Linked DNA regions of Streptomyces sp. 2114.4. The protein of the gene in region 1 interacts with the protein of each later gene in a pairwise test. Links are inferred from orthologs where the notes say so. Each region holds a gene or a part of one and is shown on either strand. Other genes may lie near its edges. The genes, in order: rlmB, tsaE and CFW40_RS14900.

What was found.
Region 2: the proteins of rlmB (region 1) and tsaE interact in binary tests that used the Escherichia coli proteins (3 or more experiments, as listed by UniProt). The link is inferred for Streptomyces sp. 2114.4 from one-to-one orthologs.
Region 3: the proteins of rlmB (region 1) and CFW40_RS14900 interact in binary tests that used the Escherichia coli proteins (3 or more experiments, as listed by UniProt). The link is inferred for Streptomyces sp. 2114.4 from one-to-one orthologs.

The regions. Positions count from the first base shown.
Region 1 is NZ_FYEY01000001.1:4,733,960-4,737,094, reverse strand. What follows is about bases 6-2,990. They hold rlmB (23S rRNA (guanosine(2251)-2'-O)-methyltransferase RlmB), read right to left. Parts: upstream 1,984-2,990; coding sequence 1,027-1,983; downstream 6-1,026. Other genes in these bases: cysS (cysteine--tRNA ligase), read right to left, coding at 2,112-2,990; CFW40_RS20885 (DoxX family protein), read right to left, coding at 6-848. In the rest of the region: more of CFW40_RS20885, read right to left, coding at 1-5; more of cysS, read right to left, coding at 2,991-3,135. UniProt on the Escherichia coli protein: Specifically methylates the ribose of guanosine 2251 in 23S rRNA.
Region 2 is NZ_FYEY01000001.1:3,437,522-3,440,404, forward strand. The notes cover bases 92-2,824. They hold tsaE (tRNA (adenosine(37)-N6)-threonylcarbamoyltransferase complex ATPase subunit type 1 TsaE), read right to left. Parts: upstream 1,860-2,824; coding sequence 1,323-1,859; downstream 92-1,322. Other genes in these bases: CFW40_RS14870 (L,D-transpeptidase), read left to right, coding at 220-789; CFW40_RS14875 (hypothetical protein), read right to left, coding at 839-1,102; CFW40_RS14885 (alpha/beta fold hydrolase), read right to left, coding at 1,923-2,824. Outside these bases: tRNA (adenosine(37)-N6)-threonylcarbamoyltransferase complex dimerization subunit type 1 TsaB, read right to left, coding at 1-79; more of CFW40_RS14885, read right to left, coding at 2,825-2,883. UniProt on the Escherichia coli protein: Required for the formation of a threonylcarbamoyl group on adenosine at position 37 (t(6)A37) in tRNAs that read codons beginning with adenine.
Region 3 is NZ_FYEY01000001.1:3,442,172-3,445,236, reverse strand. Bases 1-2,915 are described here. They hold CFW40_RS14900 (NAD(P)H-hydrate dehydratase), read left to right. Parts: upstream 1-703; coding sequence 704-2,128; downstream 2,129-2,915. Other genes in these bases: CFW40_RS14895 (L,D-transpeptidase), read left to right, coding at 2,373-2,915; CFW40_RS14905 (holo-ACP synthase), read left to right, coding at 183-551; glmS (glutamine--fructose-6-phosphate transaminase (isomerizing)), read left to right, coding at 1-186. In the rest of the region: more of CFW40_RS14895, read left to right, coding at 2,916-3,065. UniProt on the Escherichia coli protein: Bifunctional enzyme that catalyzes the epimerization of the S- and R-forms of NAD(P)HX and the dehydration of the S-form of NAD(P)HX at the expense of ADP, which is converted to AMP.

The DNA.
Region 1 (3,135 bases):
GCGCCGACGGGGTGCGAGACGGCGAAGTCGCGCAGCGGCACGGCCAGCGCCCAGGGGTCGAGCGACAGCAGCCACTTGACCATCGAGCCCCGCTCACCGCCGTCGAAGTAGACGGGGTCGCAGAGCTTGCCCATGCCGGCGTAGACAGAGATCAGGCCGAGGAAGATGCGCAGCGGCAGCAGGACGACGCCGAGGTTCATCCGGCGGCCCGGGTAGTACGCGTGCCGCACGCTGTCGGTGCCGCGCCGCTTGGCGCCGGGGTCGTAGCCGTCCGGTGCCTGGAACGGGTCGTCGTCGTACCCGTCGTCGGTGGGGCCGCGGTCGCCGTAGGGGCTGCGGTAGGGGTGGTCCTGGTAGGTGTCGCCGTACGCGCTGCCGACGGGGCGTACGCCGCGCAGCAGCGGGGTGCGGTCGGAGTCGGCGGGGCCGCGCTGGCCGATCACGGTCGTGGCGGGGGCGGCGTCGCCGAGGCGGACCCGGGGCAGGACCTGGGTCGTGCCGACGTCCTCGCCCTGGCCGCCGTCGAGGCCGACGCCCGCGTCGCGCACCGCGTGCAGGAGTTGGGTGGTGGCGCCGGCCGTGCCGCCCGGTTCGGTGCGGCCGCTCCACACCACGGGCGCCCGGCGTCTGGCGCCGGCGGCCGGGCCGCGGAGGGCGGGGATGTGCGCGGCGTCGGCCAGGGCGCCGCGCGCCGCGGGCGCGGCGAGCTGTACGCGGAAGCTGGCGTGGTTGACGATGACCTGCGCGGGATCGCACGGCACCTTGACCGAGCTCAGGCCCGGCTCGTCATCGAAGCCCGGCGAGCGTCCCCCCGTAGGTGTGCGGGGTGTTCTGGTGTCCACGCTCATCTAACCGAGTGACCCCCGGTTAAGACACTGCCTTGACCGGGTCGATCTGTCCGAGACCCGTCAAAGGATCAGGGGAGACGGCGCAGACGCCCTGCGGGACACGGGAGGCGGCACGGAGGGTCAGGTCGTGCCCCGGGGTGTGGCACAGGTACGCACCGGCCCCGGGGCACCCGGGGACTCAGCCGCGGCGGCGCGCCGCTTCCCACAGGACGACACCGGCCGCGACACCGGCGTTCAGCGACTCCGCGCCGCCCGGCATCGGGATCCGCACCCGTACGTCACAGGTCTCGCCGACCAGCCGCGACAGGCCCTTGCCCTCGCTGCCGACCACGATGACGACCGGGCCGTCCAGCGCCTCGACGTCCTGCAGCTCCAGCTCGCCGTCCGCGGCCAGCCCGACGACCGTCAGACCGGCCTTCTGGTACGACTCCAGGGTCCGGGTCAGGTTGGTGGCGCGCGCGACCGGCGTACGGGCCGCGGTGCCCGCCGAGGTCTTCCACGCGCCGGCCGTCATCCCGGCCGCCCGGCGCTCCGGCACGACCACGCCATGGCCGCCGAAGGCACACACGGAGCGCACCACGGCGCCGAGGTTGCGCGGGTCGGTGACGCCGTCGAGCGCGACGATCAGCGGGTCGTCACCGTCGTCGAAGGCGGCCGCGGCCAGGTCCTCGGGGTGGGCGTAGTCGTACGGCGGGACCTGCAGGACCATGCCCTGGTGGTTGAGGCCGTTGGTCATCCGGTCCAGCTCGGGGCGCGGCGCCTCCATCAGGTTGATGTCGCCGCGCTCCGAGGCGAGCTGGAGTGCGGCGCGCACCCGCTCGTCGGTGTCGATGAACTGCTGGACGTAGAGGGTGGTCGCGGGCACGCCGTCGCGCAGCGCCTCGAAGACCGGGTTACGGCCGACGACCAGCTCGGCGGTGCCCTTGGCACCACCGCGGCGCGGAGCCGGGCGGCGCGATGCGGCCTGCTTCGCCTGGGCGTTGGCGACGCGGTTCTTGACGTGTCCCTTGCGCGCGGAGGCGGGCGGGGTCGGGCCCTTGCCCTCCAGGCCCCGGCGCCGCTTGCCGCCGCTGCCGACCTGCGCGCCCTTCTTGTTGGACGTGCGGCGGTTCCTGCGCTGGCTGTTGCCGGCCATGGGTCACCTGTTTCTTCACTGCTCTCGACGTCTCGCGACGTGGAGTGGGTACGTACGTATGGATTGAGTGTCGCCCGCGGCCACCGTGCGAGGCGAATCCGGGTGGCCGGCGGGGTGCGGGACCGGGGTCAGGACAGCGACCAGCGCGGGCCCGAGGGGGTGTCCTCGATGGCGAGTCCGGACTGCTGGAGCTGGTCGCGGATGGCGTCGGCGGTGGCGTAGTCCTTGCGGGAGCGGGCGGCCTGGCGCTGTTCGAGGACGAGGCGGACCAGGGAGTCCACGACGCCGTGGAGGTCTTCTCCGTGGTCGGTGCCGCCGCCGGACCAGCGCTCGTCGAGCGGGTCCAGACCGAGCACCCCGAGCATCGCCCGCAGCTCGGCCAGCCGGGCCACCGCGGCTTCCTTGTCGTCGGCGGTCAGTGCGGAATTGCCCTGGCGGACGGTGGTGTGCACGATCGCCAGCGCCTGCGGGACGCCCAGGTCGTCGTCCATCGCCTCGGCGAAGGCCGGCGGGACCTCGGCCGCGGGCTCGACGACCCCGGCCTTCTCGACGACCCGCTGGATGAACCCTTCGATACGGGCGAACGCCGCCTCGGCCTCGCGCAGCGCGTCCTCGCTGTACTCGATCATCGAGCGGTAGTGCGGGGTGCCCAGGTAGTAGCGCAGCACGATCGGGCGCCAGCGCTTGATCATCTCCGAGACCAGCAGGGAGTTGCCCAGCGACTTGGACATCTTCTCGCCGCTCATGGTCACCCACGCGTTGTGGGTCCAGTACGCGGCGAAGTCGTCGCCGAAGGCCTTGGCCTGGGCGATCTCGTTCTCGTGGTGCGGGAAGATCAGGTCGATGCCGCCGCCGTGGATGTCGAAGGCGGTGCCCAGGTACTTGTGGGCCATCGCCGAGCACTCCAGGTGCCAGCCGGGCCGGCCGCGGCCCCACGGGGTCTCCCAGCTGGGCTCGCCCTCCTTCGCCGCCTTCCACATGGCGAAGTCGCGCGGGTCCCGCTTGCCGGTCTCCCCCTCGCCGGACGGCTGGAGGAGGTTGTCCAACTCCTGGTTGGACAGCCGGAGATAGTCCGGGAAGGACCTGACGTCGAAGTAGACGTTGCCGTCGGCGGCGTAGGCGTGACCGCGCTCGATCAGGCCGCGCATCATC
Region 2 (2,883 bases), 1.3 Mb from region 1 along the record:
ACTCGGCGAGGACCCGGGTGCCGTCGTGGAGCGCGACGGTGACGGCGGGGGTGGCGGTGTCAAGAGCTAGCAGCAGCACGTCCTTAAGACTACGGCTCGGCCGGAGGTACCTGTCGCGGTGCTACCGTCGCCCCCGTAGCCCAGCAGCAAGCAGCCCGGCATTCCCAGGTCCGGGGCTCCCCGCCACAGGGCAGGGAGAGGGAGGAAAGGTGCACAGCGGTGCCCGCTAAGAGCAGCACGATCGTCACCGCGCTGACCACGGCTGCCGTGGTCGTGGTCGGTGTGCTCGGCTACCAGGCCGCGGCGTCCGCTCCGGACACCCTCACCCAGACCCGCAAGGACTCCCGCCACAGCGAGCCCAAGAGCCCGCCGGAGCACGGCGGCAAGAAGGACAAGGCCCCGGCCGCGGCCCCGGTCCCGCCCTCGTCCGGCAAGGGCCGGCGGATCGTCTATGCGCTGGACGCCAAGCGGGTCTGGCTGGTCGGCGCGGACGGCAAGGCGGTGCGTACGTACCCGGTCACGCCGAGCACGGTCAGCCCGCCGCTGGGCGCGTACGCCGTCGGCTCGCGTTCGGTGAGCGTCACGGGCTCGGACGGCATCGCGATCGAGCATGTGGTGCGGTTCGCGAGTGTGGAAGGCGTCACCGTCGGCTTCAGCGCGGCCGTCGACGGCTCCATGCCCGACCCGGGCTCGGCGAAGCGGACCGGCGGCATTCGTGAGTCGCGGGCCGACGGCAAGGCGATGTGGGACTTCGCCCTGCACGGCACCAAGGTCGTCGTGGTCTCCTGACCGCGCGGCCCCGGCCGCTTCCGCAGGCCGCCGCATTCGCCCCTACGGGCTACGCCGCGTCGCGGCCCGGGGTGGACGCGGCCCGGGGCCCGTCCTGGTCCTCGTCCTCCGCTTCCGGCGCGCCGGACGGCTCCGCGGGCTTGTCCCGGCGGGCTTCCCCGGCGGCGTCGGGGGGCGTGGAGACGGCGCTGGCCGCGGCACCGGCCGCCAGCAGTTCGTTCATGGTCGGCGTCTCGCGCGCGCCGCACGCGGCCGCCGCGACGGGGGTGCCCCCGCGCCCTTCGGGCGTGGTGGAGGGCTGCTGGGCCGACATGGACGCCTCCCGGGGCTCCTGGGACGAGCGACAGAAGCTAGGCTCGCTACTTAGGCTGACCTAACTGGGGTCTCCTCCCATGTCACCACGGCCGGTACCAGGTGCGCAACATCTTACCGACGGCTTGTCGGAAACTACCGGGCGGTGTTGTCCGGATCGGTGTCCGCCGGTCCGTCGCCGAGGGGCCCGCCACCGCTGCCGACGGCTCTCGGGACGGCCGTCAGCAGGTCTCCAGCGCGAGCAGGCCGGCGTCCGCCCAGCGTGCGCCGAGGCCGGTGACCGTCACCTCCCGCACATCGTCCACGTCGTCCTCGGGATGCCCGCCCGCACCACCGGGCGCCTGTGCACCCACGGCACGCCCGATGACCACGTGCAACCGGTCCTCGGAAAGCTCCTCGACCTTGCCGTCGCCCCACTCCACGACCACCACCGACTCCGGCAGCGAGACATCGAGGTCCAGGTCCTCCATCTCGTCCAGCCCGCCGCCGAGCCGGTACGCGTCGACATGCACCAGCGCGGGGCCGCCGGTCAGCGAGGGGTGCACCCGGGCGATGACGAAGGTGGGCGAGGTCACGGCGCCGCGGACGCCCAGCCCCTCGCCCAGGCCACGGGTCAGCGTCGTCTTGCCGGCGCCCAGCTCACCGGTGAGCAGTACCAGGTCGCCGGGGCGCAGCAGCGGGGCCAGCCGGCGGCCCAACTCCTGCATCTGGTCGGGGGACTTGACGGTGACATGCGCAATCGCTCCGGTGGTGCTCATGCCGCAAATGGTACGGCCTGCCCGCCACCCGGCCGCCCGGCCTGCGCCGCAGGTCCCGGCAGCTCAGGCGCGGGCGTGCCGCGAGCTGCGGGCCGCCGCGCTCGCGCGTTCCACCAGCGACACCAGATGTTCATTGACCAGCTCGGGCCGCTCCAGCATCACCAGGTGCCCGGCGCCGGGGACACACACCAGCTCCGCGTCGGGCAGCACCTCGGCGATCGTCCGGCTGTGGTCGGCGGGGGTGATCAGATCGCTCTCCCCGGCGAGCACCAGCGCGGGCACCGCGTCGTACGCCACCAGCGCCTCGGTCTTGTCGTGCACCGCGAACGCCGGGAAGAACTCGGCGACCACATCGATCGGGGTCGCCTCGATCAGCCGCTCGCCGAAGCGGGCGATGCCCGGGTCCACCTTCTCCGGCGTCCCGAACGAGTAGCGCTTGATCAGCCCCGCGAAGAGGTCGGCGGTGGCCCGCCGCCCGCGCTCGACGATCTCGCGCTGCCAGCCCAGCGCCTTGAGGACGCCCGGCGCGAGCCAGTGGAAGGCCTTGACGCCCATGGACGGCAGTCCGAAGCCGACCTCGCTGAGCCGGCCCGCCGAGGTGCCGATCAGGGCCACCCCGACCACCCGCTGCGCGACGTACTCGGGGAACTGGTCGGCCAGCGCCATCACCGTCATCCCGCCCATGGAGTGCCCGACCAGCACGATCGGCCCCTCGGGGACCGCGGCGTCCAGCACCGCCTTCAGGTCCCGGCCCAGCAGGTCGATGGTGACCGGTTCCGTCCCGTCGATCTGGCCGTGGCCGCGCGAGGAGCGGCCGTGGCTGCGCTGGTCCCAGTGGACGGTGCGCACCGTGCCGCGCAGCGCGGAGCGCTGGAAGTGCCAGGAGTCCTGGCTCAGGCAGTAGCCGTGGCTGAAGACGACCGTGGGGGCCTGCGAGCGCCGTCCCAGTGCCGCCGTCAGCCGCTTGCGCAGCCCGCCGTGGGCCTCCTGCGCGGCGCGGGCCTCCTTGCCGCGTACCGGCTTG
Region 3 (3,065 bases), 1.3 Mb from region 1 along the record:
GAGGAGGGGGACGAGACGGTGGTGCCCTACGCTGATCACCTCGTGCGGATTCCGCGGACACCGGTGCTGCTGCAGCCGCTGGTCTCCACGATCCCGCTGCAGGTCTTCGCCTGCGAGCTGGCCACCGCCCGCGGCAACGAGGTCGACCAGCCGCGCAACCTCGCCAAGTCGGTGACGGTCGAGTGATCATCGGGGTCGGGATCGATGTCGCCGAGATCGAGCGCTTCGGCGAGGCGCTGGAGCGTACGCCGGAGCTGGCGCAGCGGCTGTTCCTTGGCGAGGAGCTGATACTGCCCAGCGGTGAGCGCCGCGGCATCGCCTCGCTGGCGGCCCGGTTCGCCGCCAAGGAGGCGCTGGCCAAGGCGCTCGGCGCACCGGGCGGACTGCACTGGAGCGACGCCGAGGTGTACGTCGAGGACAGCGGCCGGCCGCGGTTGCGGGTACGGGGCACCGTCGAGGCCCGGGCGAAGGAGCTCGGGGTCCGGTCGTGGCATGTGTCGCTGAGCCATGACGCGGGGGTCGCCTCCGCCGTGGTGATCGCCGAGGGATGAGGACCGCCGCGGCGCGCCCGCCCCCGTGCGTCGGTGGGCGGGCGCCGTCCTTGCGGGAGGGGCCCGTGCGGGCGGCGGACTTTGCGGACAGGTCCTGGGGCCCGCGGGAGAAATGCCGCGTACCCCGTGGGCGAGGGGTGAGACTTGTCGGCATGAGGACTGCCTACAGCGTGGAGACCGTACGGGCCGCGGAGCGAGAGCTCATGGCCCGGTTGCCCGAAGGGGCCCTGATGCAGCGGGCGGCGGCCGGACTGGCCACGGCCTGCGCGGAGTTGCTGGGGCGGGTGTACGGAGCCCGGGTGGTGCTGCTGGTGGGCAGCGGCGACAACGGCGGGGACGCGCTGTACGCCGGCGCCCGGCTGGCGCGCCGGGGGGCCGGGGTGGCGGCGGTGCTGCTCTCGCCCGAAAAGGCGCACCGGGGCGGACTGGCCGCGCTGCGGGCCGCCGGGGGGCGCGTCTCGGCCGACGCCCGGCGGGACATCGCACGGGCCGCGCTGGTCGTGGACGGGATCGTCGGGATCGGCGGACGGGGCGGGCTGCGCCCGGAGGCCGCCCAACTCGCCCGGGACGCATGGGAGTCGGCGCCGGTGGTGGCGGTGGACCTGCCCAGCGGAGTGGACGCGGACAGCGGTGAGGTCGCCGGGGACGCCGTACGGGCCGACGCCACGGTGACCTTCGGCGCGTACAAACCCGGGCTGCTGATCGATCCGGCGCACGAGCGGGCGGGCGCGCTGCGGTTGGTGGACATCGGGCTCACACTGCCGCGGGAGGCCGACATCGAGGCCTTGCAGCACGCGGACGTGGCCGGACTGCTGCCGCGTCCGGCGCCCGAGAGCGACAAGTACCGGCGCGGCGTGGTCGGGGTGGTCGCCGGGTCCGCGCGGTATCCGGGGGCGGCGGTGCTCGCGGTGGCGGGCGCGTTGCGGGGCGGCGCGGGGGCGGTGCGCTATGTCGGGCCGGCCGCCGAGGCGGTGCTGGCGCACTTCCCGGAGACGCTGGTGCACGCCGGGCCGCCGGACAAGGCGGGCCGGGTGCAGTCGTGGGTGATCGGTCCCGGCATCGGCGAGGAGTCGGACGCGCTGGAGGACGTGCTGGCGTCGGAGGTTCCGGTGCTGGTGGACGCGGACGGGCTGCGGTTTCTGACGCCGAGTCGGGTCGCCGAGCGCCCGGCCCCGACCCTGCTGACGCCGCACGCGGGGGAGGCCGCCGCCCTGCTCGGACGCGGGCGCGAGGAGGTCGAGGCAACCCGGCTGGCCTCCGTACGGGAACTGGCGGCGCGGTACGGCGCCACGGTGCTGCTCAAGGGCTCGACGACGCTGGTGGCGGAGGCGGACGGGCCGGTGCGGGTCAATCCCACGGGCAGCAGCTGGCTGGCGACGGCCGGGAGCGGGGATGTGCTGTCGGGGCTGACCGGTTCGCTGCTCGCCGCGGGGCTCACGGCGCGGGACGCGGGATCGGTCGGTGCGTATCTGCACGGGCTGGCGGCCCGCCGGGCGGCCGGGCCGGACGGCGCCCCGATCCTCGCCTCGGAGGTCGCGGACCATCTGGCGGCGGCCTGGCGGGATGTGACGGCCTGACAGCAACAGCAACAGCGACCACAACGGCAACAGCAACAGCAACAGCAACAGCGACGGCCGGCGACGGACGAGACAGCCGGCGGCGGATGACAGGTCGCCCGCGGACGACGGACCGGCGGCGGACGACCGGCCGACGGCACGCAACGGACCGGCGTTACGCCCCGCGGGGGAATGGGGCGGGCACCAGGGCGAACCTGGCGTCCGGCGGGCCGAACGGCCGCGGCGCCACGGCATGCGTGAGGGCATGAAACGCACTCTTCCGGCGCTGCTGGTCTGCGCCTCGTTGCTCGTTGTCGCCGGGCCGCCCGCGGTGGCCGTGGCACCGTCGCCCACCGTGGCCGTGAGGCATGCGTCCACGAGGGCCGTGACGCAGCCGGCCGCCGCGTACGGGCCGTCCGACCTGGTCCCCGGTGTCCCGCGCACGGTGCGCGAGCCGGGGCGGCAGCTGCACATCGAGTACGTGCCGCGCTCCGAGGCACGGCGCTCCGGTACCAGGGCGCCGCACTGCAGTGCCGCCACCGGGCCCTACCAGCGGCAGGCGGAGCGCTATCTGGGGCGCGAGGTGGACGGGCGGCAGAGCGCGGGGGACTGCCGGGCGATCCGGCGGTTCCAGCAGGCGCACCGGATCGCGCCGGCGACCGGCTTCGCGGGGCCGGTCACCGGCGCGATGGTGCGGGTGATGCGGGCCAGGAAGGACCCCAACCGGGCCGGTCACTGTCCCGACCGGGCCGAGCGGACCGTGTGCGTCGATCTGAACCGGCAGCTGATGTGGGTGCAGCAGGACGGGCGGGTGATCCTCGACCCGGTGGCGATCCGCTCCGGTGCGCCGACGATGGAGACCCGTACCGGTACGTACCGGATCTATCTGCGGCACCGCCGGCACATTTCCAACCTGTACGGCACCTCCATGCCGTACGCCCAGTTCTTCGACCGCGGG